Regions from separate parts of the Pseudomonas helmanticensis genome, predicted to be linked through region 3. Evidence: riboswitches for the same ligand, from Rfam matches in the RefSeq annotation. Region 3 holds a riboswitch; each other region holds the start of a gene.
What was found. Region 3 has a riboswitch for cobalamin ahead of cobO (cob(I)yrinic acid a,c-diamide adenosyltransferase). Riboswitches for the same ligand answer to the same signal wherever they lie in the genome.
Positions count from the first base shown of each region.

Region 1 (9,758 bases), 1.5 Mb from region 3:
TCCGTTGCTGCGGGTGCGGCCGCTGGCGGTTTCGCTCTTACAGCGAGTCACCTTTTCCAAACGCCGAAAAGGTAACCCAAAAGGCTTTGCCCCGGCGTACGGCACTTCGCTGAGGCTCAGTGTTCCCTCGCTACGGTGTCCATCCGGGGGCATCGCCTACGGTTTGCTTCGCTGCACCTCCTCTCGATGTGTTCGACTTCGTCGAACGGCGCTGCGCGCCTATCCCCCCGGATGAACACCTCCGCTCGGCCTGCCGAAGGGGCAAAAAAGCCAGATCAAAAGCCAGATCAAGAGCCCCTCACCCTAGCCCTCTCCCGGAGGGAGAGGGGACTGACCGAGGTGATTGCGAGAGATACGCCGACGTGCGATACCGCGTTGAGCTCAGATTCTGAAAAGCCCACAAATCGGCTCCCTCTCCCTCGGGAGAGGGCTGGGGTGAGGGGCAGCAACAACGCAAATCAAAAGCCGAACACCCGCGCTCCTCACCACTCGATAGGCCGAGTGTCAGCTCGCCTGCTCTTGATCTTGATCTCGGAGCCCGTCGGCAGGCTGAGCGGAGGGATTGATCCGGGGTGGGAGCGCAGCGACCGTTTGGCGCAGCCAAACACAGCGAGAGGAGGTGCAGCGAAGCAAACCGTAGGCGATGAACCCCGGATCAATCCCGGAGCGAAGGAACCCGAGCCTTAGCGAGGGCCGAACGTCAGGGCAAAGCCTTTTCGGTTACCTTTTCGGCGTTTGGAAAAGGTGACTCGCCGTAAGGGCGAAACCCTAAGCCGCCGTTACCGCAGCAACGGATATGCCCCCCATCCAATTGACTCAAATCCCCCCTCATGCTCTCCTACACAACTTGTTACGGGTGCCCTTCACAGGGTGAAACGGGAAACCGGTGAATCATGTGCTTTACTCAAAGCCATGTCAGTCCGGTGCTGCCCCCGCAACGGTAAGCGAGCGAAGCGTCAGATCCACTGTGCCGATACGGCATGGGAAGGTGACGCTTGCAGGTCGGCCTGACGCCAACCCCTCGTGAGCCCGGAGACCGGCCCGCAACACACAGCCCGCATTTGTGCGGTGCTGAACATAACAAACCCGCGGTGGGCGGGCGCTGTTCGAACCTCTGCGAGCCTGACCCGCAGGGGTTTTCATGCGCTCTATTCACCCGCTGACACTCCAGAGGGAAGCGCCATGTCGATCATCAGCAGCACCGGCAGCAACACGGACAAAATCGCCAGCACCACCACCCTGAGCCAACGCCTCACCGCCGCGATCTTCGCGTCGATTCTCGGCGCCAGCCTGGTCTACTTCGCCGGTTTCTCGCACATCGAAGCGGTACACAACGCCGCCCACGATACCCGCCACAGCGCCGCGTTCCCGTGCCACTGAGACCTGCCGACATGATCAAGCGTATTGCGCAAACCGCAGGTTTCACCGGCCTGCTGGCCGCCCTGCTCCTCACCCTGCTGCAAAGCTTTTGGGTTTCGCCGCTGATTCTGCAGGCGGAAACCTTTGAGAAGTCCGAGCCGGTGGCGGTTCACGAACACGCCGCTGGCGTAGCTGCGCACACCCACGATGCCGAAGCCTGGGAGCCGGAAGACGGCTGGCAGCGCGTGGTTTCGACCACAGGCGGCAATCTGGTGGTTGCGGTGGGTTTCGCCCTGATGCTCGCGGGCCTCTACACCCTGCGCGCGCCGACCAAAACCTCGCAAGGCCTGCTCTGGGGTCTGGCCGGTTATGCCACCTTCGTCCTCGCGCCAACCCTGGGCCTGCCGCCTGAATTGCCGGGCACCGCTGCCGCTGATCTGGCATCGCGCCAGATGTGGTGGATCGGCACTGCCGCGTCTACGGCTGTCGGCCTGTCGCTGATCGTGTTCAGTCGTCACTGGCTGATGAAAATCCTCGGCGTGGCCATTCTGGCCGTGCCGCACGTGATCGGCGCTCCGCAGCCGGAAGTCCATTCGATGCTCGCTCCCGAAGTATTGGAAGCACAGTTCAAAATCGCTTCGCAGTTGACCAACGTGGCGTTCTGGCTGGCCTTGGGCCTGATCAGTGCCTGGTTGTTCCGCCGCAAAAGCGATGGTCAATACCACGCATGACGACTGCCAGCACAGCGCCGACCCTGGTGGTCGGCCTGGGCTGCCAGCGCGGCTGCCCCGCCAGCACGCTGCGCGCGTTGCTTGACCAGGCGTTGCAAGCCCATCGCATTGAACTGCAAGCGGTCAAAGCCCTGGCCAGTATCGACTTGAAACGCGATGAGCCGGGTTTGCAGGAACTCGCCGCACAACTGGCGCTGCCGCTGCTGTACTTCAGCAGTGCAGAACTGGCCAGTTATCAGCAGCAACTCAGCCACCATTCGCAAATCGCCTACGAGCGCACCGGTTGTTACGGTGTGGCAGAAAGCGCGGCGTTGGCACTCGCTGAACAGCTGATCCAGGCGCCGGCAAAACTGCTGATTTCCCGGCAAAAATACGCTCAGGCCACGTTGGCATTGGCCGGTGCAGCGTAAAATCCCGATAATCTCGCCGTTTGATCATGAGCAATCTTCATCTGAAGCATTGCCCTGCCCCGTTTTTCACAGGATTTCTTCATGACCGTCTACTTCATCGGCGCCGGCCCCGGCGACCCGGAATTGATCACCGTCAAAGGCCAGCGTTTGATCCGCAGCTGCCCGGTGATCATCTATGCAGGCTCGCTGGTGCCAGCAGCGGTGCTGGACGGTCATCAGGCGGAAACGCTGGTCAATAGCGCCGAACTGCATCTGGAACAGATCATCGACCTGATCAAGTCTGCCCATGAAAAAGGCCAGGACGTGGCCCGGGTGCATTCCGGCGATCCGAGTCTGTATGGCGCGATTGGCGAGCAGATTCGCTATTTGCGCGAGCTGAGCATCCCGTTCGAAATCATTCCCGGGGTAACCGCGACGGCGGCGTGTGCGGCGTTACTGGGTGCCGAACTGACCCTCCCGGATGTTTCGCAAAGCGTGATCCTGACCCGCTATGCGGATAAAACCGCGATGCCGGCCGGCGAAGAACTCGCCAGCCTGGCGCAGCACGGCGCGACCATGGCGATTCATTTGGGCGTGAACCACCTGCAGAAGATTCTGGTAGAGCTGTTGCCGCATTACGGCGCGGATTGCCCGATTGCGGTGATTCACCGGGCGACATGGCCGGATCAGGATTGGGTGGTGGGGACACTGGCGGATATTGCCGGGAAGGTTGAAGCCAAAGGGTTTCGGCGTACGGCGTTAATTCTGGTTGGGCGCGTGCTGGGCAGTGAAGTGTTCAGCGAGTCATCGTTGTATCGCGCCGGGCATGCGCACCTTTACAGGCCCTGAATTGAAACACGGAGCGTCCCGGGCTGCATTCCCACGCAGAGCGTGGGAACGATCAAAATTGCATACCAAAGGTGGGAGCGAGCCTGCTCGCGAAGGCGTCGGTACATTTCACCCATAAAAAAACGGCGCTCACGGGGCGCCGTTTTTCATGTCCGCAGTGAACACCTTACTCAGTAGTAGGCGTTTTCTTTCTGCGTGTGGTCGGTCACGTCGCGAACGCCCTTCAACTCCGGGATGCGCTCAAGCAACGTGCGCTCGATGCCTTCCTTCAGCGTGACGTCCGCCTGGCCGCAGCCCTGGCAACCGCCACCGAACTGCAGAACGGCGATGCCGTCTTCAACCACATCGATCAGGCTGACCTGACCGCCGTGGCTAGCGAGCCCCGGGTTGATTTCGGTTTGCAGGTAGTAGTTGATGCGCTCGTTGACCGGGCTGTCGGCGTTGACCATCGGTACTTTGGCGTTTGGCGCCTTGATGGTCAGTTGGCCGCCCATGCGGTCAGTGGCGTAATCGACAACGGCATCGTCGAGAAACGCTTCGCTGAAGTGATCGATATAGGCGGTGAAGCTTTTCAGCCCCAGCGCGGTGTCTTCAGGTTTTTCTTCGCCCGGCTTGCAGTAGGCAATGCAGGTTTCGGCGTACTGGGTGCCAGGCTGGGTGATGAAGACGCGGATGCCGATGCCCGGGGTGTTCTGCTTGGAGAGCAGATCAGCCAGGTAATCGTGGGCGGCGTCGGTAATGGTAATAGCGGTCATGGAAACTCCTCGCAGGCTTGGGCGCAGTTTACGCCAATCGTTGCGCCGGACAAAGTCCTAGTATTTTTGTCGGGAAAGATTCTCGTCGGGCGTGCCATCGACCCGCGCCTTGAGCCAGCGATAACTGCGCTTTTCCACCCATTCGTAGCTCAGCCACGAGCCAACGCCAATCGCCAGCGCACACACAACAAACATCAGATACGGGTTGATGGCGTAGCGCTGCGCAATGAACCCACCCGCTGACAGCACCAGAACGTGCATCAGATACACCGAATAGGAGCATTCACCGAGTAGTTTCAGCACCCGGCTGCGCTCGACATAACGCTCAAGTGAAATGCACGCCATTACCAGCACGGCGCTCGGCACGCCCCAGTTGAACAGCCTTGGTGCCGGTGCCAAGTGGTAGATCGTCAGCAGTGCCGCGCCAATCGCCAGCAGCGGCAACCACAGGCCGGCGCCGATCCAGCCCCGGCGATAAAGCATGCCGATGCCGATCCCCAGCAAGAACTCGTAAACAATGTCCGATCGATAGAACTCGCTGATCCAGCCAAACCCGGTCCAGGCTTGCGAAACGGCAAACAGCAACGCCGCAACCACCAACAGCCGCACCTGCAAGCGAAACAGCAGCGCCCAGGCAAACAGCACGTAGAAGAGCATTTCGTAATTGAGTGTCCAGCCGACATTCAGTGTCGGGTAGAACCCGTATCCGCCGGGATTCTCGGTGGGAATGAACAGCAATGACAGCAGCAGATGCGCCCAGTCCACAGTCTGGTCCGGCAGCAACGGCTGGGCAAACACCACCAGCAGCGCCATCAACAGCGTGTACAGCCAGTACGCCGGAACGATGCGAAACAATCGGTAGAGCAGAAACCGCGCCGGTGGCAGCGGCTTGTTCTCGGTGGAAAGGAAAATCACCAGGCCGCTGATGACGAAGAAAATATCGACGCCCACCGCACCTTTGTCGATAAACAGCTGGCCAATCGGCCCACGTGCCTGGAAGTCGAAGAAAATCTGCATGAAGTGGTGGCAGACCACCGTCCACGCCGCAAGCGCACGCAGGGCCTGCACTGAAATCAACATCGCCCGCTCTCCCGGTCTCGACTAACCCCTATAGGAGCTGCGGCACGCTGCGATCTTTTGATTGTTGGTTTTCAAGATCAAAAGATCGCAGCCTCGTTTCACTCGACAGCTCCTACACGGGGGATTTGTGTTGGTGCTGATAAATGGGACAGCGGGTGGGTGGCAAAAGATCAAAGATTCTCGTAGCGGTTCATGTCCAGCACGCCCTCTTCCACCGGGTCGGTTTCGTGCAGGTACTGGCTCAGGTCATGGAAATAGAACCAGAACTGCGGATGGCTGCGACGAATCCCCCAACGCTCGACGATTTTCTCGAAACGGTTGGCGTCCTTGGCGTTTTCCAGTGCATCGACGAACGCAGGCACCTGATCGGCCGGAATGTTGAACATGAAATTCGGGTAACTGCTGAGCACGCCCGGGTAAATGGTCAACGTGTCCAGCCCTGGCTGATAACGCAGCGATTCGCCGGTAAGAAACGCGACGTTGCTGTGCGCGCGGTTGCGCAACAGGCTGTACACCTCGCGTTTGCCATCGGCGGTCTCGATGCGCAGCATGGTCGCTTCCGGCAGTTGATCGATCACTTTCAGCCCCGCCGCCGGGCGCGAAGTCAGTCGGCTCAGCGCCTGCTCGGCGTTTTGCAGCGCCGGGGCGATATTCGGCCGCGAGCAATAGGCGCCAGCGCAGCGGTTGATCGGATCCGGTCGCGCATTGAGGTCGCCATAGCGCGACAACAGTTGCATGGCGAAGTCGTATTTCGGGTCTTTCTCGTCAAGCTTCAGCGCGCTCGGCTTGTCGTCGTCGATGGATTCGTAATCGAGCCACATCTTGAACTGGCCGCTGCTCTGGTACCAATCGTCGAGGTAATCCTCACGCGAATCGGCGGGCATCAGGCGCAGGAAGTTCTGCTCGGCACCGTTGCGGATCAGGTCGAAGTACAGGCGGGTCTGCGCCTGGTGGGAAACGTTGCCGAATACATCGAAGTTGACCGCCAACTGATAATACGTCCGCTCAAGCAACGGATAGTCGAACAGCCACATCGTCTGCGGCACTTCGCCGATCAAACCCTTGGTCACCGAAGCGCTGTCGAAGTGGCGGAAAATGCTCAGCAGCGCGTTGTCATTGCCGGCCCACAGCGTCGACCAACTCGGCGCCGGTTGATCGGCGTAACTGTCGCGACGCAGCGCTTCGTATTCATTACGTTTGTCGCGGTAGTTGTGCCACAGGGTCAGCACGCTGCCGACATCGTCGTTCTGCCCCGGCATCGCCAGCAACGGCGTGGCCTGGCCGCGATAGTTCGGGTCGGTGATGTACAGGTCGTGTTCCGGCGCCTGGAACAGCGCCCAGAAGTTGTCGCGGATTACGTCAGTCGCGATCTGCCCACGGCATACTGGCCCGCGAATAAAGGTGCGGACGAAGTACTCGGCGTTATCGAGCATGAACTGATACCGCGCCTGCGCCGGGATCGCCTCGAAGGTGGCGAACGGGTTGGCGCGGCTATTCGGGCCATAACCCGGCAAGGCGTTGACCTGCCAATTACCGCTGTAAAACAGACTTTTGACCCGCGCCATCTTCGCCGCGCTCAGCGGATAGGTGATGTGGGTTTTATGTACGATCACCCCTTGCACCGGCCACAAGCGGTAATACACCTGCGTGCCCGGATCGTCATTCGGACGGCGGGTGGCGATCAGGTCGATCGGCTGGCCGCTTGGTGTACGCGACCGCACCCACTGGAAGAAATGCCCCGGCTCGCCGTCCTTGAAATAGATGTGCGCGAGGAACCAGTGTTCGTAAAGCCAGCGCCCGACCAGAGTGCCACGAGCGCCGGGCATGTTGAGCAGGTTTTCCCACTGGGCGATTTGCAGTGCTTCTTGCGCATTTGGCGCCAGGCCTTGCTCGTCAATCGGCGCGCCGGAGGCAAGCCAGCGTTGCAAAGTCTGATATTGCTGATCGGTCAGCCCGGTCACCGCCAGCGGCATGCCTTCTTTCGGATGGGCACCGGCATAGCCTTCAAACTCGGCCGGCAGCGCGCACATGTTTTCGCGGTTCAGACCCAGCACGATGTCTTCCGGCAACTTGGCGTTCGGCGTCAAAGGCGTCTTGTGCCCGAGTTCGAGCATGCGCGCCATCAGCGCCGCCTGACTGCCCTGCGCGTCGAGTACGGAATAGAAATCTTTTTGCTGCCAGGCACGTTTGCCGAAGGCGTCGTAGAACAGCCGGGTGGTCGGCGCCGCCTGCGTGCGCTCGCCGTCATACACCGGCATCTTGCTGGCGCCCCGGGCCGCGCCCTCGCCACTGCCCAGGTTGAGCTGGCAGGCGGAGTCATAGCACGCATGGCAGGCCACGCATTTCTCGGTAAAAATCGGCTGGATATCACGGCTATACGAAATGGCAGGAGAGATCACGGGCTCTTGCGCAACGGCGCCCCAGCTTAAAAACAGCAAGACAATGCTGACGACGCGGTACGACATGCCGGTGATCCCGATCCTGTAAAAAACGCCGCGATTCTACAGTATGACGCTCGCACCAACATGAGCGATATTCATGCAAAAGCGCCACATGCTCTAAAAGCGCACAGGTTTGTTATGATCCCGCTCCTTCGTAATGGTCTTTCCGAGTAGTCCAAATGTCCGATCGCAGCGTCCGCCTTCAAGCTCTCAAGCAAGCTCTCAAAGAGCGCATCCTGATACTCGACGGCGGTATGGGCACGATGATCCAGAGCTACAAGCTCGAAGAGCAGGATTATCGCGGCAAACGCTTCGCTGACTGGCCAAGTGACGTCAAGGGCAACAACGACCTGTTGGTGATCACCCGCCCCGATGTGATCGGTGGCATCGAGAAAGCCTATCTGGATGCCGGCGCCGACATTCTGGAAACCAACACCTTCAACGCCACGCGCATTTCCATGGCCGACTACGGCATGGAAGAACTGGCCTACGAGTTAAACGTAGAAGGCGCACGACTGGCGCGCAAGATTGCCGACGCCAAGACCGCTGAAAACCCGGAAAAACCGCGCTTCGTCGCTGGCGTACTCGGCCCGACCAGCCGAACCTGCTCGCTGTCGCCGGACGTCAACAACCCGGGCTACCGCAACGTGACCTTTGACGAGCTGGTGGAAAACTACACCGAAGCCACCAAAGGCCTGATCGAGGGCGGCGCCGACCTGATCCTGATCGAAACCATTTTCGACACCCTCAACGCCAAAGCGGCGATCTTCGCCGTGCAAGGTGTGTTCGAAGCGTTGCACATCGAACTGCCGATCATGATTTCCGGCACCATCACCGATGCCTCCGGCCGCACCCTGTCGGGCCAGACCACTGAGGCATTCTGGAACTCCGTCGCGCACGCCAAACCGATCTCGGTCGGCCTCAACTGCGCGCTTGGTGCCAGCGAATTGCGTCCGTACCTGGAAGAGCTGTCGAACAAGGCCAGCACCCACGTTTCCGCGCACCCGAACGCCGGCCTGCCGAACGAGTTCGGCGAGTACGACGAACTGCCGTCGGAAACCGCCAAGGTCATCGAAGAATTTGCCCAGAGCGGCTTCCTCAACATCGTCGGCGGTTGCTGCGGTACCACGCCGGGCCACATCGAAGCCATCGCCAAAGCCGTCGCCGGATACGCACCGCGGCAGATTCCGGACATTCCCAAGGCTTGCCGCCTCTCGGGTCTGGAGCCGTTCACCATCGATCGCAGCTCGCTGTTCGTTAACGTTGGCGAGCGCACCAACATCACCGGCTCGGCGAAATTCGCCCGGCTGATCCGTGAAGACAATTACACCGAAGCGCTGGAAGTCGCCCTGCAGCAGGTCGAGGCCGGCGCCCAGGTGATTGACATCAACATGGACGAAGGGATGCTCGATTCGAAGAAGGCCATGGTGACCTTCCTCAATCTGATCGCCGGTGAGCCGGACATCTCCCGCGTGCCGATCATGATCGACTCGTCGAAATGGGAAGTCATCGAAGCCGGGCTGAAGTGCATTCAGGGCAAGGGCATCGTCAACTCGATCAGCATGAAAGAAGGCGTCGAGCAGTTCATCCATCACGCCAAACTGTGCAAGCGCTATGGCGCCGCCGTGGTGGTAATGGCGTTCGACGAAGCCGGTCAGGCCGACACCGAAGCGCGCAAGAAAGAAATCTGCAAACGCTCCTACGACATTCTGGTCAACGAAGTCGGCTTCCCGCCGGAAGACATCATCTTCGACCCGAATATCTTCGCGGTTGCCACCGGTATCGAAGAACACAACAACTACGCTGTGGACTTCATCAACGCCTGTGCCTACATTCGCGATGAGCTGCCGTATGCGCTGACGTCGGGCGGCGTGTCCAACGTGTCGTTCTCGTTCCGTGGCAACAACCCGGTGCGTGAAGCCATTCACTCGGTGTTCCTGCTGTACGCGATCCGCAACGGCCTGACCATGGGCATCGTTAACGCCGGTCAACTGGAGATCTACGACCAGATCCCGGTCGAGTTGCGCGACGCCGTTGAAGACGTGGTGCTCAACCGCACGCCAAACGGCACTGACGCCCTCCTCGCCATTGCCGACAAATACAAGGGCGACGGCAGCGTCAAGGAAGCCGAGACCGAAGAGTGGCGCAGCTGGG
Region 1 is NZ_FXUY01000001.1:950,537-960,294, reverse strand. It holds cobalamin riboswitch at 838-1,059, shown strand; gene QOL84_RS04450 (CbtB domain-containing protein) at 1,183-1,380, shown strand; gene QOL84_RS04445 (CbtA family protein) at 1,392-2,090, shown strand; gene QOL84_RS04440 (cobalamin biosynthesis protein) at 2,087-2,500, shown strand; gene cobM (precorrin-4 C(11)-methyltransferase) at 2,582-3,328, shown strand; gene nfuA (Fe-S biogenesis protein NfuA) at 3,499-4,083, opposite strand; gene QOL84_RS04425 (acyltransferase family protein) at 4,141-5,163, opposite strand; gene QOL84_RS04420 (fatty acid cis/trans isomerase) at 5,334-7,628, opposite strand; gene metH (methionine synthase) at 7,784-9,758, shown strand, end outside.
Region 1: another riboswitch for cobalamin. It lies ahead of QOL84_RS04450 (CbtB domain-containing protein); the one in region 3 lies ahead of cobO (cob(I)yrinic acid a,c-diamide adenosyltransferase).

Region 2 (9,758 bases), 770 kb from region 3:
GCGAATGCCGTCGTCGGTGTCGGCCTGCTGTTCCACCACCGCAAGTTTTTGCGCGATGCTGCGACGGGGCATTTTGCCGAGGCGCTGACCTTCCAGCAGCACCTCGCCAGCGCTCGGTTCACGCAATCCGGCAAGCAGTTTCAGCAAGGTCGATTTGCCCGAGCCATTTGGCCCGACGATGCCGAGGGTTTCACCGCGCGTGACCTCCAGGCTGACGCCGTTGAGCAGCTCGGCGCCGCGCACCCTGAACGTCAAGCCTGCGCAACTGAGGACGTTGCTCATCGCGCCGATCTCCGACCAACCAGAATCAGGGCAAACACCGGCGCACCGACCAGCGCGGTAATCACCCCGACCGGGATCACCTGGCCCTTGATCAACGTGCGCGACAACACGTCAGCGGCAATCAGAAACACCGCGCCGCCCAGCGCACTGGCAGGCAGCAGACGGGCATGACCGGTGCCGAGCAACAGTCGCGCGGCATGCGGAATCACCAGACCGACGAAACCGATCGAGCCGACAATCGACACCATCACCGCCGTCACCAGCGCCGCGCAACCGATCAGCAGGATCTGCACTCGGCGTACCGGGATGCCGAGCGACGCCGCCGAATCCGCGCCAAAGGTAAACGCATCCAGCGCCCGCCGATGCCACAGGCACACCAGCAAACCCGCGATGGCCACCGGCACCGCCAGCCATACCGAGGGCCAGCGCACGCCGCCAAGATTGCCCAGCAACCAGAACATGATCCCGCGCGCCTGTTCGGAGCTCGCCGAGCGGGTAATCAGAAATGCCGTCAGCGCGTTGAACAATTGCGAGCCGGCGATCCCGGCGAGAATGATCTGCCCGGTGCCGCTGGCCGAACCGCTGACGCGCGCCAACAGAATCACCAGCACGAAGGCGGTCACCGCCCCGGCAAAGGCGCCGACCGACAATGAGATGACTCCGGCACCGACGCCGAGCAACGCGACCATCACCGCCCCGGTCGAAGCGCCGGCAGAAATCCCCAGCAGATACGGATCGGCCAACGGGTTGCGCAGCAGCGATTGCAGAATCACCCCGCACGTCGCCAGACCGGCACCGCAGGCAGCGGCGACCAGTGCGCGGGTCAGGCGGTAGTTCCAGACGATGCCTTCATCAATGGGGTCGAGCACATAACCGGCCCCCCACAACTTATTGGCCAATACTTGCAGGACCACGCCCGGTTCAATCGAAGTTTCACCGATGGCCACGCCAGCCACCACGGCCATCAACAATGTCGCCAGGGCCAGCAACGTGCGGATCAGGCTTGCACTCATTTCGACAGGTCGTAGCCGTTGATGGCCGTGGCCAGTTGTTCCAGGCCATCGAACATGCGCTGGCTGGCCTGCATGGCCATGGCGTCAAGAATGATGATGCGGTTGTTTTTCACCGCGTCCATGTTGCGCGTCACCGGATCGCTGCGCAGGAAGGCGAGTTTCTTTTCATAGTCGTCAGCGGGGAAGCGACGGCGATCCATGCGGGCGATGACGAGGAACGTCGGGTTGGCTTTGGCGATGGTTTCCCAGCCGACCGTCGGCCACTCTTCATCGGATTCCACCACGTTGCGCACGCCGAGGGTGCTCAGCATGAAATCGGGAATGCCTTTGTGCCCGGCCACGAAGGGCTCGATGTCCATTTGTGCGCTGGAGAACCACACCAGCGCGCTGGCGTCTTTCAGTTGTTTGCCCTGTGCGGTGGCAATCGACTTGGCAAGGCTGGCCTTGAGTTGCTCGTTGAGTTGGTGTCCGCGATCCTGCACATCGAAGATCTGCGCCAGTTGGCTCACGCTCTTGTAAATGCTGTCGATGCGAAATGGCGCCAGTCGCGTGCCGTCGGCGCCGACCAGATTGTCCTTGGCTTCGCAATCGGAGGGCAGCAGGTAGGTCGGAATCTTCAGCTCATGAAACTGCTCACGGGTACCGACCGCACCTTGCGGGCCGACCATCCATTCCAGCTCCACGGCGACCAGTTCCGGGCGTTTGCCGATCACCGATTCGAAGCTCGGTTCGTTGTCGGCCAGGCGCTCGATCTTGTCGTCCTGCGTCTTGTACTTGGCCAGCACATTGTTGAACCACAGCGAGGTGCCGACGACTTTGTCGCTCAGGCCCATGGCGTAGAGCAGTTCCGTGCCGGCCTGGCCGATGGTCACCGTACGAGCGGGAGCATGCTCAAAGGTCAGGCTGCTGCCGCAGTTTTCGATGGTCAGCGGGTATTGAGTCGGTGCCGCATGGGCCAGCGTGCCAAGGCACAGGCCGGTGATGAGGGTGGCAACGCGGGGCAGCAGCATGAGGCAGTCTCCAGGAAAACCGTACGGGGAGCGGCAGAGTACGGTTCGGAAACACACCATCGAGCGCGGTCAGGGCAACAGCGCAAGGCCGCTCATCCCGGAAGACGCGCACGGCACGGTGTCCTTCCCGGACACCCCGCCGGTTAGTCAGTCACTGTGCCGGCAGGTCTCCTGACTGATGCGTCATCGCCAATGCTCCGGCCTTCCCGGGGTTCACCCAGTGGCAGTCGTGGAGCAGGCTCAGCACCTACAGTTGCGGGGGCAGTTCCGATCGATGCTGTGCAAGCACCTCGGATTCCCTATTAATCCCGTTTGGAAACCGGCGGCGGCATGGTAGTCGATCAGGCCGCTGAAGGGGAGACGAATCTGCCGGGTGAGGATTAATGCTGGCTCATCAAACCGTGCAACACGCCGAGGCGCAGGCCCGGTTCCGACGGCAGCATTTGTGCGATGCCGAACACTTTGAAGGCGGCCAGCATCAGCACCAGACCACCGGGCAGAATGCTCTGACGATGAGGTTGCAGCCCGGCCAGTTTCAATTGCTGGACGTTGTTCACCTTCAGCAGAAGCAACGACAGGCGTAGGAGCCCGCCGTAGGTGATGCCGTCCTGACCGTAGTCGTTGAGACGATTGGCCTTGAGCACTTTAGCCAGCATGCGCGCAGTGCCGGAAGAGCCGATGGTTTGCTGCCAGCCCTGAGCACGGTAGCGCCGGGCAACTTTTTCAAACTGCAGGATGGCGAAACGTTCGGCTTCCTGTAACGCAGCGGCGGACAGGTCGCCGCCGCGAAAGAAGCGTGTGCTCAAGGTGCCGCTGCCGATGGCGATACTTTCGGTGAGCAACGGTTGCGCGCCCTGGCCGAGGATCAGCTCGGTGGAACCGCCGCCGATGTCGACCACCAGGCGCATGTCGACGGCGCTCGGCAAGGCGTGGGTGACGCCGGCGTAAACCAGCCGCGCCTCTTCATGGCCGCAGATAACGTCGATCGGAAAACCCAGATGCCGTTCGGCGCTGGCGAGAAACAGCTGCGCATTGTCGGCCTCGCGCACGGCGCTGGTCGCCACCGCGCGCACGCGACCGGCTTCGAAGCCACGCAGTTTCTTGCCGAACCGCGCCAATGCCTGCCAGCCGCGATCCAGCGCCAGCGCGTCGAGCGCGCCACCGTCAAAACCCTCGGCAAGCCGCACCGGTTCACGCAGGGTTTTCACTTCCTGTATCAGCAGGCCTTTGCGGCTGCGCACTGACTGCCCGATCATCAGGCGAAAGGCATTCGAACCCAGGTCGATGGCGGCAAACAGCGAGGCGTCGTCTTTCATGGGAATCCCTGCAAAACATCCGTCGCGAGGCTCAAGACGGTTTGCGAGGATTGTGCGGTGATCTTGATGACATCCTGATGACGGGGCAGGGGTGATTCAATGAATTTGCGGCTGTCATGACACTGTCATTATCCGGCGTCTATGCTGACCTCAATACATCGCGTGTTCTTAAAGTTTCTGCTGCCATTCGTGGCAGCTTTTTTTTGCCTGCGATTCAAGCGTGGCCACAGATCGTTCCCATGCTCTGCGTGGGAATGCCTCTAGGGACGCTCCGCGTCCAGTGACGCGGAGCGTCACGGGCTGCATTCCCACGCAGAGCGTGGGAACGATCAGATCGCAGCCTTCGGCAGCTCCTACCGGGGCGGTGGGGTTAGCAGGACTGTGGGGTTTCGCCGCGTGCCAGGCGCGCGTTGATGTCGTCAATGACTTCCGGCAGCTCGGCGATGGTGTCGATCAGGTAATGCGGGCGCGAAGGGGCGAACATCTTGCCGATCCGCGCGCGCTCTTCGGCCAGTCGGTCCGACGGCAGCGCCTGGTATTGCTCGTAGGTCAGGCCCAGCGCGTTGCCGGAGCAGGTCAGCGCCACCGTCCACATGCCGGCGCTGCGACCTTCAAGAATGCCCGGCCAGGTGTCGTCGACCTTGACGCACGCGGCCACGTCGTCGATGCCCAGGGCAATCACGTTGGCCAGCGCCTGCGCCGGGTGCGGCCGGCCATTGGGCACTTCATCGGTGGCGACCACATGATCGGCGACATAGCCGTTTTCCCGCGCGAGTTCGACAACCTTGGCCATCACCACCGCTGGATATCCGGAGCACGAACCGATTTTCAAGCCCTTGTCACGCAACGCGGCAATCGCTGCAATCGCGCCAGGGATCAGCGCCGAATGCAGGGCGATTTTCTCGATCTGCAGTGGCATGAAACGCTCATAAATCGCGGTCACGTCAGCATCGCTTGGCAAACGACCAAACGCAGAACGGTAACGTTCGCCAATCTGCGGCAGGTTGCACAAAGTGCGGATGTGGTCCCACTTGCCCATGCCCATCGGCCCGCGCGCTTCCTCCAGTGATACCGCGACGTCGAACTCGGCGAAGGCTTCGACGAAAATCTGCGTTGGTGCGAACGAGCCGAAATCAACAACGGTGCCAGCCCAGTCGAGGATGGCGGCTTGCAGGTGAGTCGGTTGCTTGTACTGCATGGTCAATCTCCGTTTTCAGGTAAGCGTTGGCCGTCCCTCAAATCAAAGGCAGGCAGTTTGAGGCAGGATTGAATCAATTCATCGGTGGCGCTGAGTCGAACAGTTCGGCAATCACCGGCCGGTTCCTGCGGATGCCGAGGCAACACAGGTGGTATTCGATAAAGAACGGGTGATCGACAAAGGTGATCGGCGTGGTGCCGGGCGTTTCGGCGTACTCGACGGCCGATACGAAACCGATGCCGATGCCTTTGACGATTGCGTGGACGATGGCTTCGCGGCTGTTCAGTTGCATGACGCAATTGAGTTCGATGTCGAGGCGCTTGCAGCGTTCTTCCACCAGTTGTCGGGTGCGTGCGCTGGTTTCGCGCATTACCCATTTTTCCTTGCTGATCGCGCTGACGTGAACCTGCGTCTGGCTGGCCCAGGGATGGTCATCGCGCACCACGGCAATGATCGGGTAGCGGTGATACAGCTGCGTATGAAAGCGCTCATCGAATTCCGACAACGCCAGAATCGCCACGTCGATATCGAAGTTGAACAACCGCGCCAGGGTGTCCTTTTCCGAAGAGAACGAAGTTTCCAGTTCGATATCCGGGTGGCGTTGCATCAGCTCATACGTCAGGTTCATCGCAATCGGTGGCGACACCGCACCGAGGCGCAGCATGCCGGTCTTGCGTTGTTTGAAACTCTGCAGCAGTTGCACCGCTTCATCTTCCTGGCCGAACAAGCCCTGGGTGATCGCATAGAGCTTGTGCCCGGCCGAACTCATCTCGATGTAGCGCCCACGGCGGTGGAACAGCTCCACCGAGAAGGTTTTCTCAAGTGCGTTGACCTGTTCGCTGACGGTCGGCTGGCCGACGCAGAGATACTCGGCGGCTAACGTGAAGCTGCCGGTCTTGGCCACCGCATGAAACGAACGCAACCACTTGTGATACTGGTACATGCAAGCCCCGTCAGCGTCGGATGAACAATGCCACTGCCGCGCTGCACAGGCAGGCGCTGGTGACCACTATGAAGATGAGAGACGTGTTTGCCGTGGTGTCAAGCAAACGACCAATCATCGGCTCGGCCAAGCCGGCGAACAGATAGGACGAAAAGTTCATGATCCCGGTTGCCGTGCCGGCGCGTTTGGCACCGACCAGATCCGGGCAGAGCGCCCAGAAACTCGATGCCGGCCCATAGACGAAGAATCCACAAAGGAACAAAGCCACCAGGCCAATGACGCTGTGCGGCGGCAGGCTCCACATCCACAGGCTGGTCGCGGCGCCGAGGACCATATAGAGCATGATCGCCAGATAACGCTTGGAGCCGAACAGCTTGTCCGACACCCAGCCATTGCTCAGGGCGCCGACCGCCATGCCGACGGGGAGGGCGACGGTGATCCATTTCGGGTCGATCATGCTGTCGCCGCTTTTCCAGTCAGCGCCGAGAAAGTGCACCGGCACCCAGACGATCAAGCCGTAGCGCGCCGCGTTCTGAAAGCCCAGCGACAGTGCGGCGATCAGCAGGCGAGGATTCTTCAGCACGGCTTTGTAGCGTTGTGCCGAGGACTCGACTGCGCCGTAAGCGGCTTCCTGATGTTTGTCATCAGTATTGGCCACACCGGTATCGGCCAACGGTTCGAAGCCCAGGTCCTGCGGCCGTTCGCGGGCGACCAGATAGAAAATGATGCCGCCGGCAAGCATCAGCAGCACCGGCAAGCGGAAGATCCAGCGCCATTCCAGTTGCAGCACTTCGAGCACGACGATAGAGGTGATGTACGACAGCACTGACGCGCAGCCGGCGGCAAAGGTGTAGAAGCCATAGACCTTGCCGCGCTCGCCGGCCGCCCACCAATTGGCAATCAGCCGACCGCCCGGCGCCCAGCCCAAGGCCTGAAAGTAGCCGTTGACGCCCCATGGCAGAATCAGGCTGGAGAAACCGCCGGCAAAACTGGTCACCCAGTTCGCCGCGCAGGACAACACCGCGCCGAGGGTCATGATGCGCCGGCCACCGAATTTGTCGGCGAGGTTGCCGTTGATCGCCTGACCAATCGCGTAGGCCCAGAGCATCGCGGCAGAGGCCCAGCCGAGGGTTTCCTTGCTCAGACCGAACTCGGCCTGGATCCCCGGAATGGCGAAACCGAAGGTTTGTCGCCCGGTGTAGAAAAACAGATAGCAGAACATCGCCGCCAGCAGCATGCGCCACTGCGCGACACGGAACGAGGCAGAACGTTCGGCGAGACCAGGCATTGTTTCGGCACGATTCATGATCTTTTCCTTATTGTTGTGGATTCCCGCCGGATGTCGTCGGCGGGTGCACTCTTTTTTGGTGCGACAGGAAATCACCGCAGCGTTTACGCCGCTGGCTGAGCTTGGGTTGTTCAGGTGTCGGGCGAGGTCAGGCAGCTTGAGAACCGATGAAGTTCTTGCCGCGTGCGCCCTGCATCGCCAGGTGAATGATGTCGTCGGCGTCCTTGGCCGAGACGCCGTAGTCGGCAAACTCGGTCTTCACACCCAGCGCATGGAGAAACTCGCGCAACTGCTGTTGAGCCTTGGGCAGGTCTGCGCCGAACACCCGCTGCAGGACGCGGTCGCGGGTGGCGTCATGGCCCCACGCCAGACCGAGCACCAGTGGCAGAGTGAAGGAGCAGGCGATGCCGTGGGGCAGGCCATGGCGCAAGGTCATTTCATAGGAAATGGAGTGTGCCAACGCGGTTTTGGTGTTGGAAAACGCCAGCCCGGCCTTGAGCGCCGCCAGTGCCATGCGCGTGCGCAGCTCCTGGCTGGACAAGTCTTTTTGCAGGCTCGGCAGGCATTCGAGAATGTCTTCGATCGCCGAGATGGCGAAGGTATCCGAGACTGGATTGGCGTTGACGTTCCAGATCGACTCCAGTGCATGGGACAGCGCATCGAGCCCGGTGGAAACGGTGACGCTGGCGGGTACGGTGAGCATCAACTGCGGGTCGATGATCGCCACGCGCGGCCAGGTGCAATCCAGGTGCAGCGAGTATTTCTTCTGGCTGGCGCTGTCCCAGATGGTTGCCCATGGCGTGACCTCGCTGCCGGTGCCGGCGGTGGTCGGCGCGGCGATCAGCTGTTTGCAGCGCGGCGGGGTGAACGGTTTGCCGGTCGCCAGCAGATTCAGCAGTTCATCGAAACGCCCCGACGCGGTGCCGACGATCAACGCCTTGGCCGTGTCGATGGCGCTGCCGCCACCGACAGCCAGGACCACATCACAGTCGCCGGCCTGCTGCCAGAAATCTTCGTAGGTGCTGCGCAAATGCGCGACGTCGGGATTGGGCTGCACATCTTCGAATACATAGACCAGGCGCTCCCCGAGCAGGGCTTGCAGGCGATCCACCAGCCCCAGCCCACGCGCCTCAGGGAAGGTCACGAGGGCGACGGTCTGCTGTTCGGTGATGGCGGCAAGTTCTTGCAGGCTGCCCCAGCCGAAACGGGTATCGACGGGGTTCTGGAAACGGGCAGTCATGGTGGATCCTTCTTGTTGTTGTCGTGTGGGCACATACTCGATGGCGGCCGACAACGCTACAAATCGATAAATCGCAGGGTTGAATCGGCTGAGCCGATAACAGCGGCTGCTAATGGGAAGAGCCGCTCTGGATCGCTGCACGCAGGCGACTGGAAACGGCGTCCGCCACGATCACCATGACGGTAATGACGATGATGCAGGTCGCGGTTTCCGGGTATTTGAACAGTTTGAGACTGCTCACCAGCTCGAACCCCAAGCCGCCGGCACCGACCATTCCGAGCACCGTGGCCGAGCGCAGATTGACCTCGAAGCGGTAAAGAATCACCGCGATCCAGGCAGTGATGACCTGCGGTAAAACGCCGAACACGATCACTTGCAGCGGGCGCGCGCCAGTGGCTTGCAGCGCTTCGATCGGGCCTTGGTCGATCTCTTCGATGCTCTCGGCGAAGAACTTGCCGAGCATGCCCAGGCCATGCAGCGCCAGCGCCAGCACGCCGGGAAACGGACCGAGGCCGACGGCCGAGACAAAGATCAGCGCGAGGATCAGTTCGTTGATGCTGCGGGTGAAGTTCAGCGCCTGGCGCGTGATGTGAAACACCCAGCGATTGCGGCTCAGATTGCGCGCGGCGAGAAACGACATTGGAATCGCCAGCAACACCCCGAGCAAGGTGCCCCAAATGGCGATCTGCAAAGTCTCCACCGCTGGTGCGATCAGACGCGGAAGAATGCTCAGATCCGGCGGAAAGGTGCGCGAAAGAAAGTCACCGATCTGCGGCAATCCCGCCGCCAGTTCACCGAGGCTGAGCTGCGCGCCTTGTGCGCTCCAGTTCAGCGTCCACAGCACGATCAGGACGATGCCGGCGGTGGTCAGCCAGCTGCGCGTGCCACGAGGGTGGTCACCGACCCACTGATAATTTTGCGATTGCATGTTCAGGCCCTCGAGGCGGCGCGGTAGGTCAGGCTGGGTGTCGGGATGGCGGCGCATGGCTCGGCCGATTGCCCCGGATAGATTCGCGCCAGATCGGCCTCGGTCATGCTCGACGCTTGGCCATCGAACACCAGGTTGCCGTGAGCGAGGCCGACCACGCGGTCGCCAAACTCGCGGGCGTATTCGACCTGGTGCAGATTGCACAGCACGGTGATGCCCAGTTCGCGGGTGGCATCGCGCAGGTACTGCAAGACCAGTCGTGCGGTTTTCGGATCGAGGCTGGCGATCGGCTCATCGGCCAGAATCACCTTCGGCCGCTGCGCCAGTGCGCGGGCAATGCCGACACGCTGTTTCTGGCCGCCGGACAGCGAATCAGTGCGCTCACCGGCCTTGTGCGCCAGTTCCACGCGCTCCAGGCATTGCATCGCCAGCGCCACATCGTCACGGCGAAACAGTTGCAGAATCGAGGCGAGGGTGCCGACGGAACCGAGACGGCCGGTCAGCACATTCTTCAGCACGCTCAAGCGCGGCACGACGTTG
Region 2 is NZ_FXUY01000001.1:1,673,976-1,683,733, reverse strand. It holds gene QOL84_RS07550 (ABC transporter ATP-binding protein) at 1-282, opposite strand, end outside; gene QOL84_RS07545 (FecCD family ABC transporter permease) at 279-1,295, opposite strand; gene QOL84_RS07540 (ABC transporter substrate-binding protein) at 1,292-2,305, opposite strand; cobalamin riboswitch at 2,450-2,644, opposite strand; gene QOL84_RS07535 (Ppx/GppA family phosphatase) at 2,686-3,621, opposite strand; gene phnX (phosphonoacetaldehyde hydrolase) at 3,992-4,819, opposite strand; gene QOL84_RS07525 (LysR substrate-binding domain-containing protein) at 4,893-5,762, opposite strand; gene QOL84_RS07520 (MFS transporter) at 5,773-7,068, opposite strand; gene psrA (iron-containing alcohol dehydrogenase PsrA) at 7,199-8,290, opposite strand; gene phnE (phosphonate ABC transporter, permease protein PhnE) at 8,400-9,218, opposite strand; gene phnC (phosphonate ABC transporter ATP-binding protein) at 9,221-9,758, opposite strand, start outside.
Region 2: another riboswitch for cobalamin. It lies ahead of QOL84_RS07540 (ABC transporter substrate-binding protein); the one in region 3 lies ahead of cobO (cob(I)yrinic acid a,c-diamide adenosyltransferase).

Region 3 (9,758 bases):
CAGATCCACCGCCTGCAACGCCAACGCCGCCAGACGTTTCTGCATCACTGCATCACCGGTCAGCAATCCGACCAGCTCAGCCCGCTTGCCTTCAACATCAGTCAGCGAATCGAGCAGATACAGCATCCCGCCACACTCAGCGAGCAACGGTTTACCCGCCGCATGATGCGCACGGACCGCCTCGAGCATCGCGGTGTTCTGCGACAACGCCACGTGATGCAATTCCGGATACCCGCCGGGCAGATACAGACTGTCCGCCTCAGGCAGTTGCCTATCGCGGATCGGCGAGAAAAAGCTCAACTCGGCACCCATCGCGCGCAGCAGATCGAGACTCGCGCCATAGGTGAAGGCAAACGCCTCATCACGCGCAACGGCAATGCGCACATTTTTCAGCAAAGGCTCGACGGCGATAACGTCCGGCGCGGCAAATTCCACGGCCGGTGGCAGCGCTACCTCGCAGCTGCTGGCGAGCGCTGCTGCGGCGGCGTCGAGTCGCACATCGAGGTCATTCAACTCGCTGGCCTGCACCAGGCCGAGATGACGGCTCGGCAGTTCGATGCCGGTCTCGCGCGACAATGCGCCGTACCAGCGCAGACCTTCTGTAAGGCTGCCTTCGAGCAATTGCGCGTGACGCAACGTGCCGACCCGGTTGGCCAAAACCCCGGCAAATGGCAGATCCGGTTGGTACTTCGCCAGGCCCAACGCCAGCGCACCAAAGGTCTGCGCCATCGCTGTGCCGTCGATCACACCGAGCACCGGCACACCAAAATGCCGCGCCAGATCGGCACTCGACGGCGTGCCGTCAAACAGGCCCATCACGCCTTCGATCAGAATCAGATCCGCCTCGGCGGCGGCTTCCCACAACAGACGACGACTTTCCTGCTCGCCGACCATCCACATGTCCAGTTGATACACCGGCGCACCGCTGGCACGCTCGAGAATCATCGGGTCGAGGAAGTCCGGGCCGCATTTGAACACGCGCACCTTGCGCCCCTGATTGCGATGCAAACGGGCGAGCGCGGCGGTAACGGTGGTCTTGCCCTGACCGGAAGCCGGCGCGGCGATGAGCACCGCCGGGCAGTGACGTGGTTGATTCAAAGTTCGACGCCTTTCTGCGCTTTGATGCCGGCCTGGAAGGCGTGTTTGAGCATGCCCATTTCGGTGACGGTGTCGCCCATCTCGATCATTTCCGGCTTGGCCGCACGACCGGTGACGATCACGTGCTGCATCGGCGGCCGCGCCTGCAAATCGCTGAGTACTTGATCGAGATCGAGGTAGCCGTGCTTGAGGGCGATGTTCAATTCATCGAGCACCACCAGACCGATCGACGGATCACGCAACAGCTCGCGGGAGACTGCCCAAGCGGCTTCGGCAGCAGCGATGTCGCGCTGACGGTCCTGGGTTTCCCAGGTGAAGCCCTCGCCCATCACGTGGAAGCGCACTTGTTCGGGGAAGCGGCGGAAAAACAATTCTTCGCCAGTGCTGTTGCGGCCCTTGATGAACTGCACCACGCCGCACTGCATGCCGTGGCCCATGGCGCGCGCAAGCATGCCGAACGCCGAACTGCTTTTGCCTTTGCCATTGCCGGTCAGCACCAGCACCAGGCCGCACTCGTCGGGCGAGTTGGCGATGCGTTCGTCGATCACGGCTTTTTTGCGCTGCATACGCGCCAGATGGCGTTCGTCGCGCTCGGGGGAATCAGTCATGGGGGAGCTCTCCGTTGGGGCTGGATAACGGCGGGCAGGCACAAGAATAGACGGCAAAAAGCCTGGCATCGCCCACCGTGATGCCGCTGGATGGATCAGGCCGGTCTCCGGGCTCATGAGCGGCGTTGGCCTGACTGCGCGCCTTCCCGCTGTTGAGCAGTGGCATTCGACGCAGTGTTCACTCATTTACCGTTGCGGGGGCAGCGCCGGGATCGTGGCCAGTCTTCGCTTGAAGACAACCCTCACCGGCTTCCCTGTTTCACTCTGTCGACGTCGGTCACAGAGCACCTGAAACAAGCCGCGAAGGTTAGAGGGTTGGGGGTGGAGCGTCAATTAAAGAGGGGGCCGGCGGGCGAATAACTGCCGCCGATCAATTAACTGGCGCCAATCTTGTGCCACACTGATACAAATGATATCAAAGAGCCATGCTTTTCTCGAAAAAGCCCATCACAACAATAAGGATGATTACGATGCAAGGCATGATCATCAGCAACCCGCGCCTGGAATTCCTGCGCCCGATGCTTGAACGCTGGTTTGACTGTATCGACCGCTACAACGCCGTGCGCGGCGACAGCGACACGCCTTACTGGCACGACGAGAAAGCCAATCTCGGATTGCTCTCGGCAGCGGCATGGATGGCCGAGTTGGTCACCCTCACCGACACCGCCACGCGCAAACAGAACGAAGAAGGCGAGCGCAATGCCCGCGCCGATCTGTTTATCGCCGGCGCCGAAGATCGTGCCTACATTCAGGCCACCCAGCGCTGGCCTCGAGTGAACAATCTCAACCTGACCCAAGCCTTGCTGGACATCACCAGCGACGCCAAACGCATCAGCTTCGCCAGTGACCTGAAACTCGGCTGCCTGTTCGTCGCCCCGCAAAAAGCCCAGCACAGCGCCAGCCCCGAAGAGCTGCAGGACATGGTCGACGATCTGCAAAAGGAACATACCTGCGCCGTCGCCTGGTATTTCCCCTACGCCTACCGCAAGTTGCGCAGCGAGGCCGGCAATTATCACCCGGGCATCGCCGTGCTGTTCAAGGAAGCCCGCGGCTGAGCAGTTGAACCATCGGGCTTGCGTCCTCCTCTATGATTAGGAATGCATTCATAGGGAAGATCAGCAATGCGCAAGCCCCAGCTCGTTTTCGTCATCGCCCTCGCCGGAGGGCTCGCCGCCTGCGGTGAATCCTCCAGCCTGCAAGTCTCCGACGGCACCGGCCCGTCACCGAAACTGCCCGAACCGAACAAGACTCTGATCCCGACGGTGAACATCGCCCCGGCAATCGGCTGGCCCCAGGGCGGCAAACCGACAGCGGCGGCCGGCACCCAAGTCGCGGCCTTTGCCGAAGGTCTTGATCACCCGCGCTGGCTCTATGTGCTGCCCAACGGCGACGTGCTGGTTGCGGAAACCAATGCCCCGCCGAAACCTGACGACAGCAGCGGTATTCGTGGCTGGGTCATGAAGAAGGTCATGGGCAAGGCCGGCGCCGGCGTGCCAAGCCCGAACCGCATCACCCTGCTGCGCGATGCCGACCACGATGGCGTGGCCGAGACGCGCACAGTGTTTTTGCAAAACCTCAATTCACCATTCGGCATGACCCTGGTCGGCAATGATCTGTATGTCGCCGATACCGATCGCTTGCTGCGCTTTCACTATGAAAACGGCGCGACCGAGATCAAGTCGCAACCGATCAAGGTTACCGACCTGCCCGGCGGCACGATCAACCATCACTGGACCAAAAACGTTATCGCCAGCAAGGACGGCAGCAAGCTGTACGTGACGGTTGGTTCGAACAGCAACGTCGGCGAGAACGGCCTGGATAAAGAAGAAGGTCGCGCGGCGATCTGGGAAGTCGATCGGGCGACCGGCAATCACCGGATCTTTGCTTCAGGCATCCGCAACCCCAACGGCCTGGCGTGGGAACCCACCAGCGGCGCGCTGTGGACGGCGGTCAATGAACGTGACGAAATCGGCAGCGACCTGGTGCCGGACTACATCACCTCAGTCAAGGACGGGGCTTTCTATGGCTGGCCGTTCAGCTATTACGGCCAACATGTCGATGTGCGCGTGTCGCCACAGAATCTGGATCTGGTGGCCAAGGCGATCGCCCCGGATTACGCGATTGGCCCGCATACCGCTTCTCTCGGCCTGACATTCGCCGAGGGTAATACCTTGCCGGCACAATTCAAGGAAGGCGCCTTCATCGGCCAGCATGGCTCGTGGAACCGTAAACCGCACAGCGGTTACAAAGTGATTTTCGTGCCGTTTACCGGTGGCAAACCAAATGGCACACCGGTGGACGTGCTGACCGGGTTCCTCGACAAGGACGAAAACGCGCTGGGCCGGCCGGTGGGCGTGGTGATCGATCAGCAAGGTGGTTTGCTGGTGGCGGACGATGTTGGCAACAAGGTTTGGCGAGTGTCTGCCGCGAAATAACTTTCGCTGCGTACATACAATTGTAGGAGTGAGCCTGCTCGCGATAGCGTCGTATCAGTCATCATTGACTGAACGACCGCTATCGCGAGCAGGCTCGCTCCTACATGGGATTGTGGGCGACTTGGGTTACGGGTTATGCGCCAGATGCTCAGGCTGGAGCACCCGCTTGGCACTCAGATAAGCCTTCTGCCAATACGCCTTCGACAGGCTATCAAGCTTGACCGTGCCGCCCGTCGCCGGCGCATGCACGAAGCGCCCTTCGCCAACATAAATCCCTGCATGACTGACCTGCGAGCCGCCATTGGTGGCGAAGAAGATCAGGTCGCCGGTCTGCAAGCCTTCCTTGCCGACATTCGGTGCCTGCATCACGATCAGCTCACGCGTCGAACGCGGCAGGGAGATACCGGCTGCGTCGCGGTAAACAAAACCGATCAGGCCACTGCAATCAAATCCCGAATCCGGCGTGTTACCGCCCCAGCGATAAGGCGTGCCGACCAGGCCCAGCGCGCGAAACAGTACGTCTTCAGCGGCGGGTGAAAAGGATTGTGAGGGGCCGAATACCATAGGCGCTCGGGCAACCGGCGCAGGCGGTGGTGTGCGACTGGCGCAAGCGCTGAGCAGCGCTGCACAGAGCATCAATGTGAGGCGGGCCGACATCGTCATAAGCAGAACATCCTGATCTGGCTGCGGCTTTCTCTGCCGGATGGACAGAAAACAAAACCGCCTGCGGAGCACGCAGGCGGTTTGCCATCAATATAGATTCAGGATTCTAGCGGCTATACGACAAACTTCAAGTAAGACTTTAACTTCACCTTGTAAAGTATAGGTCTACTCCGTTGCCGACAGCCTGATTGTCGCCGCGAGCGCAGCGACAACAGGGGGAATTACTTGCGAGCGGTGACTACGGTCGGAGCGTTTGCGAGTGCACGCTTGGCTTCGATGAAAGTCTTGCTCCAGTAGCTGTCACCCAGGCTGTCGATGCGTACACCGCCGCTGCGACGACTGCTGGAGTGAATGAACTGGTTGTCACCCAGGTAGATCCCGGCGTGACTGACACGACCGCGACGACCATTGGTGGCGAAGAACAACAGGTCGCCCGGCTCAAGGTTGCTGCGCGAAACCAGCGGCGCATCCACATTGATCATTTCGCGGGTGGAGCGTGGCAGGTTCATGCCGGCTTCTTCGCGAAACAGGTAACCGATGAAACCACTGCAATCGAAACCGGCTTCGGAGGTACCGCCGAAACGGTAACGGGTACCGATCAGGGACATGCCGCGTTCGAGGATGCTGTCGGCCAGAACAGGAAGCTGATAAGGCTTGCTGCCATTGAATTCGTTGAGTTCTTTTTCGGTATCCAGCTCTTCCTGATAAATAACGGAAGACTGGGCCGTGGCGGAATTTTTAACCTGCTGAGACTGCTCTTGAACTGGAGAATGAGCAGCGCAACCAAACAACAGGGTGACGAGTGCGAGAGGCACGAGGGGTGCGAAGCGCTTTAGCATGGGCACGACCGTGGCTGATAGTTGTAAAGAAGCCGAGACTATGCCCGCTATCGACCTCATTTGCAAATTCAATCGATCTTTTTGTGACTTCTCGGTTTCTCGTTTACATCTAAGCGCTTAAGCCCATTTGAGTCGATACGCGGCCTGCACAGCGTGCAGGAAAGCGGATTTTCTGGCGCCTGAAATATGCCGAAACCTGCTGAAAGCCCCGGAATAAAAGGGATGGCTACCAGCCGAGGGTTTCTTTGAGGAAGGGAATTGTCAGCTTGCGTTGCGCCTGTAAAGAGGCCTGATCGAGCTGTTCAAGCAGATCGAACAGCGCACTCATGCTGCGAGTGCCGCGAGTCAAAATAAAATGTCCGACTTCATCGGTCAGGTGCAGACCACGACGTGATGCGCGCAATTGCAAGGCTCGCAATTTGTCTTCATCGGAAAGCGGGCGCATCTGGAAAATCAGCGCCATGGTCAGGCGGGATTTCAAGTCAGCCAGTTTCACCGGCAGTTCACGCGGCGAAGTCGAGGCGGCAATCAGCAAGCGGCGACCGCTGTCACGCAGGCGGTTGAACAGATGAAACATCGCCTCTTCCCAGTCAGCCTTGCCGGCAATCACCTGCAAGTCATCCAGGCAAACCAGTTCGTACTGTTCAAGGTTATCGAGGATTTCGACGCCGCGATCCATCAACTCGGCCAATGGCAGGTAAACCGCCGGCTCACCCATCTGCTCGAAACGCAAGCAAGCCGCCTGCAACAGATGCGTGCGCCCTACGCCGTGTTTGCCCCACAGATAGATCAGGCTTTCGGTCCAGCCGGCGTCGGCTTCGCAAAGGCGCTCGACATAGCCGAGTGCAGCGGCATTGGCGCCTGGGTAGTAGTTGATGAAGGTGGCGTCGTCACGCAGACGCACACCTAGGGGCAGCTGAATCGGTTTCATGCTGACTGAACAGTTCTCAAGGAACCGTTAGTGGCCTCTGTGTAAAGTTGGCGAAGTTTATACCCGTGAAGCTGAGCGCACAATGCGACAGAGTCCAAGCAAAATCAAAGGTTTGCGTTAACACACTGGTTTTATGACAGATTCTTTGGCACATCCGGGCAGCAAATGCCTGCATGAGCCGGGCCAACCCGACTATTCGCCGGGTCGCCCTCGCCATTACAACTCCGGTTCGTCGACGCCACTATAAATCTCGGAGTCCTTGTACAAGTCGTGCACATGGCGCACCAGCACCATGATGACCGCCGCCACCGGCAGCGCCAGCAGGACACCGGTGAAGCCGAACAACTCGCCGCCCGCCAGAATCGCGAAGATCACCGCCACCGGGTGCAGACCGATGCGGTCGCCCACCAGCAATGGCGTCAGGACCATGCCTTCCAGCGCCTGACCGACCATGAATACCGCAACGATGCCGAACATTGGATAAAGATCGCCACCGAACTGGAACAGCCCGGCAACCAGTGCCGCGCCGATGCCGATCACAAACCCCATGTACGGCACGATCGCCGCCAGACCGGCGATCAAGCCGATCAACAGACCCAGCTCGAGACCAACGATCATCAGACCGGCCGCATAAATCACACCCAACGCCAGCATCACCAGCAACTGCCCGCGAACGAACGCCCCCAGCACTTCATGACACTCACCGGCCAGGGCGACCACGCGTTCTTCGCGATCACGCGGCAGCAGGCTGCGGATCTTCGCCATCATCACGTCCCAATCGCGCAGCAAGTAGAAACTTACTACCGGGATCAACACCAGATTCGCCAACCAGCCGATCAGCGCCAGGCTCGACGCCGTGGCCTGGCTCAGCACCACACTGACGATGTCGGTGGTCTGGCCCATGTGCTCACTGATCGCCGCCTTGACCTTGTCGAACTTCCAGAAGCCATCCGACAACCCCAGCTTCGCCTGCGCCCACGGCAGTGCGGTGTGCTGCAGCCAATCGAGCATTTGCGGCGCCAGTTCGTACAAACGCAGCAACTGCTTCGCGAGCATCGGTACCAGCACCAGCAACAGCGCCGTGACGATCAGGGTGAACAAGGCAAATACCGCGATCACGCCCCAGGTGCGCGACAGACCGAGCCTTTCCAGTCGATCCACCAGCGGATCGAACAGATAAGCCAGCAGCAACGCCACCAGGAACGGCGTGAGGATCGGGTGCAGCAACCAGACAAACGCGCAAAGCAGGATTACCCCACCGAGCCAGAACCAACGCCGCGTATCGGCCATGTACCACTCCTGTTGCTTCTATATAAGGAAAGACTTACCAGCGAAACCGCAAGGACGGTGCCGCCGGTGTCGGAGCCGCAGCCGCGACCGGTGCCGCACCTGCAACCGCAGCCTGTGGCGCTGCCACCGGAGCTGGCACCTCAGGCGGCAGTTCCTGCAACTTCGCCAGCGACAACTGCGCGCGCATTTGATCGGCGCTGCCATTGACCCGATACACGATGCGATCGCCATCGACACTTTGCAGACGCACGCCGAACGGTTCGAGTAACCGCAACAGCGTCGCGTAATGCTCAAGATTCATGCCCTGCACTTCCAGCGTCTGTTGCCCCGTAGCACCGGGCTTGGCGACAAAACGCGGCGCGAGGCGCTCAGCCACTGCCAGCATCACCGCATCCGCCACGGCAGCCTGATCGGCGCCCTGCACGCTGCCGGCTTCTTTTTGGTCGCCGAGCCACAAATGCCATTTGGCCTGCCATTGTCCGCCCTCTTCGCGCGCATGCACCGCCAACAGGGCATCGGCGTTATAGCGCTCGGACGCGCCGCGCAAGGGTGCCGGATCAGTGCCTTCCAGCGCCGGCGCGGTGGCGACCAGTTGTTCACTCAAATCCGCCAACGGCAAACGCAACGGCAAGCCACGGTGTTGCGCAGCGGCACGTAACGGAGCGGCAGCCGCCTGACCATCGCCGACCAGGCTTGAGCCTTCAGTCGAGTCATTCAGCCACCAGCTGAGGATCGACGGCCGACTGGCGCCCCACATCGACAGCCCGGCACGACGCAACGCCTGCTCGGTGGTCGACGGATCGAAATCGACCTTCAACACCTCCGGCGGCCCGGCATCGAAACCGAATTGACTGATGATTTGCTGCGGATCCTTGCGAATCGCCGCCAGCCCCGGGTTCTGCGGGGCTTTCGGGTCGCCGGTCAGGCGCAGAATCAGCGTATCCAGCGCCGCCTGAGTGGCGCGATCGCGCTCTTCCGGCGCCTGACCGTTGACCGGCTCGCGTACTTGATAAAGGCCTTTGAGGTTTTCGGCGTGACTCGCCAGGCTGACCAGAGACAAACAACCCACAAACAACAATTTACACAAACGCATGGAGAATTCCCGTCGACAGGAGCGGCTGGAACAGGCCGCGTGAACCGGTTGAGCAAGGCTGTGACACTCGGCCGTTGCAAAACATTCACACGGCAACGGTAAGTTTTTGCACAGTGATAACGATAGACGGTTAATTGCCACACCTTATACAGGCACCCACGCCGCTCAATTGCAAAAAAATTCCGCTGATATGGCCCTGCCCGTCGGTGCGAGGATGGCCGCTGCCCCTCAAGCCTGATAAAATCGCGCGCCTTCGCAGACCGGCAACAGCCGGGCACCTCGAAACTCGCGTGAGGCCATTGCCCTCTCGATTTCGAAGTTCCCGCTGAACTCGGTCGTTACCCCTGAATCCCCTCCCCTAAAGGCCTGGATCATGAGCAAGCAACCCTCCCTGAGCTACAAGGACGCCGGTGTAGACATCGACGCCGGTGAAGCATTGGTCGAACGCATCAAGAGCGTCGCCAAGCGCACTGCGCGCCCGGAAGTCATGGGCGGCCTGGGCGGTTTCGGCGCCCTCTGCGAAATCCCGGCCGGCTACAAGCAGCCTGTGCTGGTTTCCGGCACCGACGGCGTCGGCACCAAGCTGCGTCTGGCGCTGAACCTGAACAAGCACGACAGCATCGGCATCGACCTGGTTGCCATGTGCGTCAACGACCTCGTGGTGTGCGGCGCCGAGCCACTGTTCTTCCTCGACTACTACGCCACCGGCAAACTCAATGTCGAGACCGCGACCCAAGTGGTCACCGGCATCGGCGCTGGCTGCGAACTGTCGGGTTGCTCGCTGGTTGGCGGCGAAACCGC
Region 3 is NZ_FXUY01000001.1:2,447,747-2,457,504, forward strand. It holds gene QOL84_RS10785 (cobyrinic acid a,c-diamide synthase CobB) at 1-1,098, opposite strand, end outside; gene cobO (cob(I)yrinic acid a,c-diamide adenosyltransferase) at 1,095-1,706, opposite strand; cobalamin riboswitch at 1,788-2,013, opposite strand; gene QOL84_RS10795 (hypothetical protein) at 2,177-2,761, shown strand; gene QOL84_RS10800 (PQQ-dependent sugar dehydrogenase) at 2,828-4,141, shown strand; gene QOL84_RS10805 (C40 family peptidase) at 4,268-4,804, opposite strand; gene QOL84_RS10810 (C40 family peptidase) at 5,026-5,643, opposite strand; gene hda (DnaA regulatory inactivator Hda) at 5,870-6,574, opposite strand; gene QOL84_RS10820 (AI-2E family transporter) at 6,791-7,864, opposite strand; gene QOL84_RS10825 (DUF2066 domain-containing protein) at 7,899-8,957, opposite strand; gene purM (phosphoribosylformylglycinamidine cyclo-ligase) at 9,331-9,758, shown strand, end outside.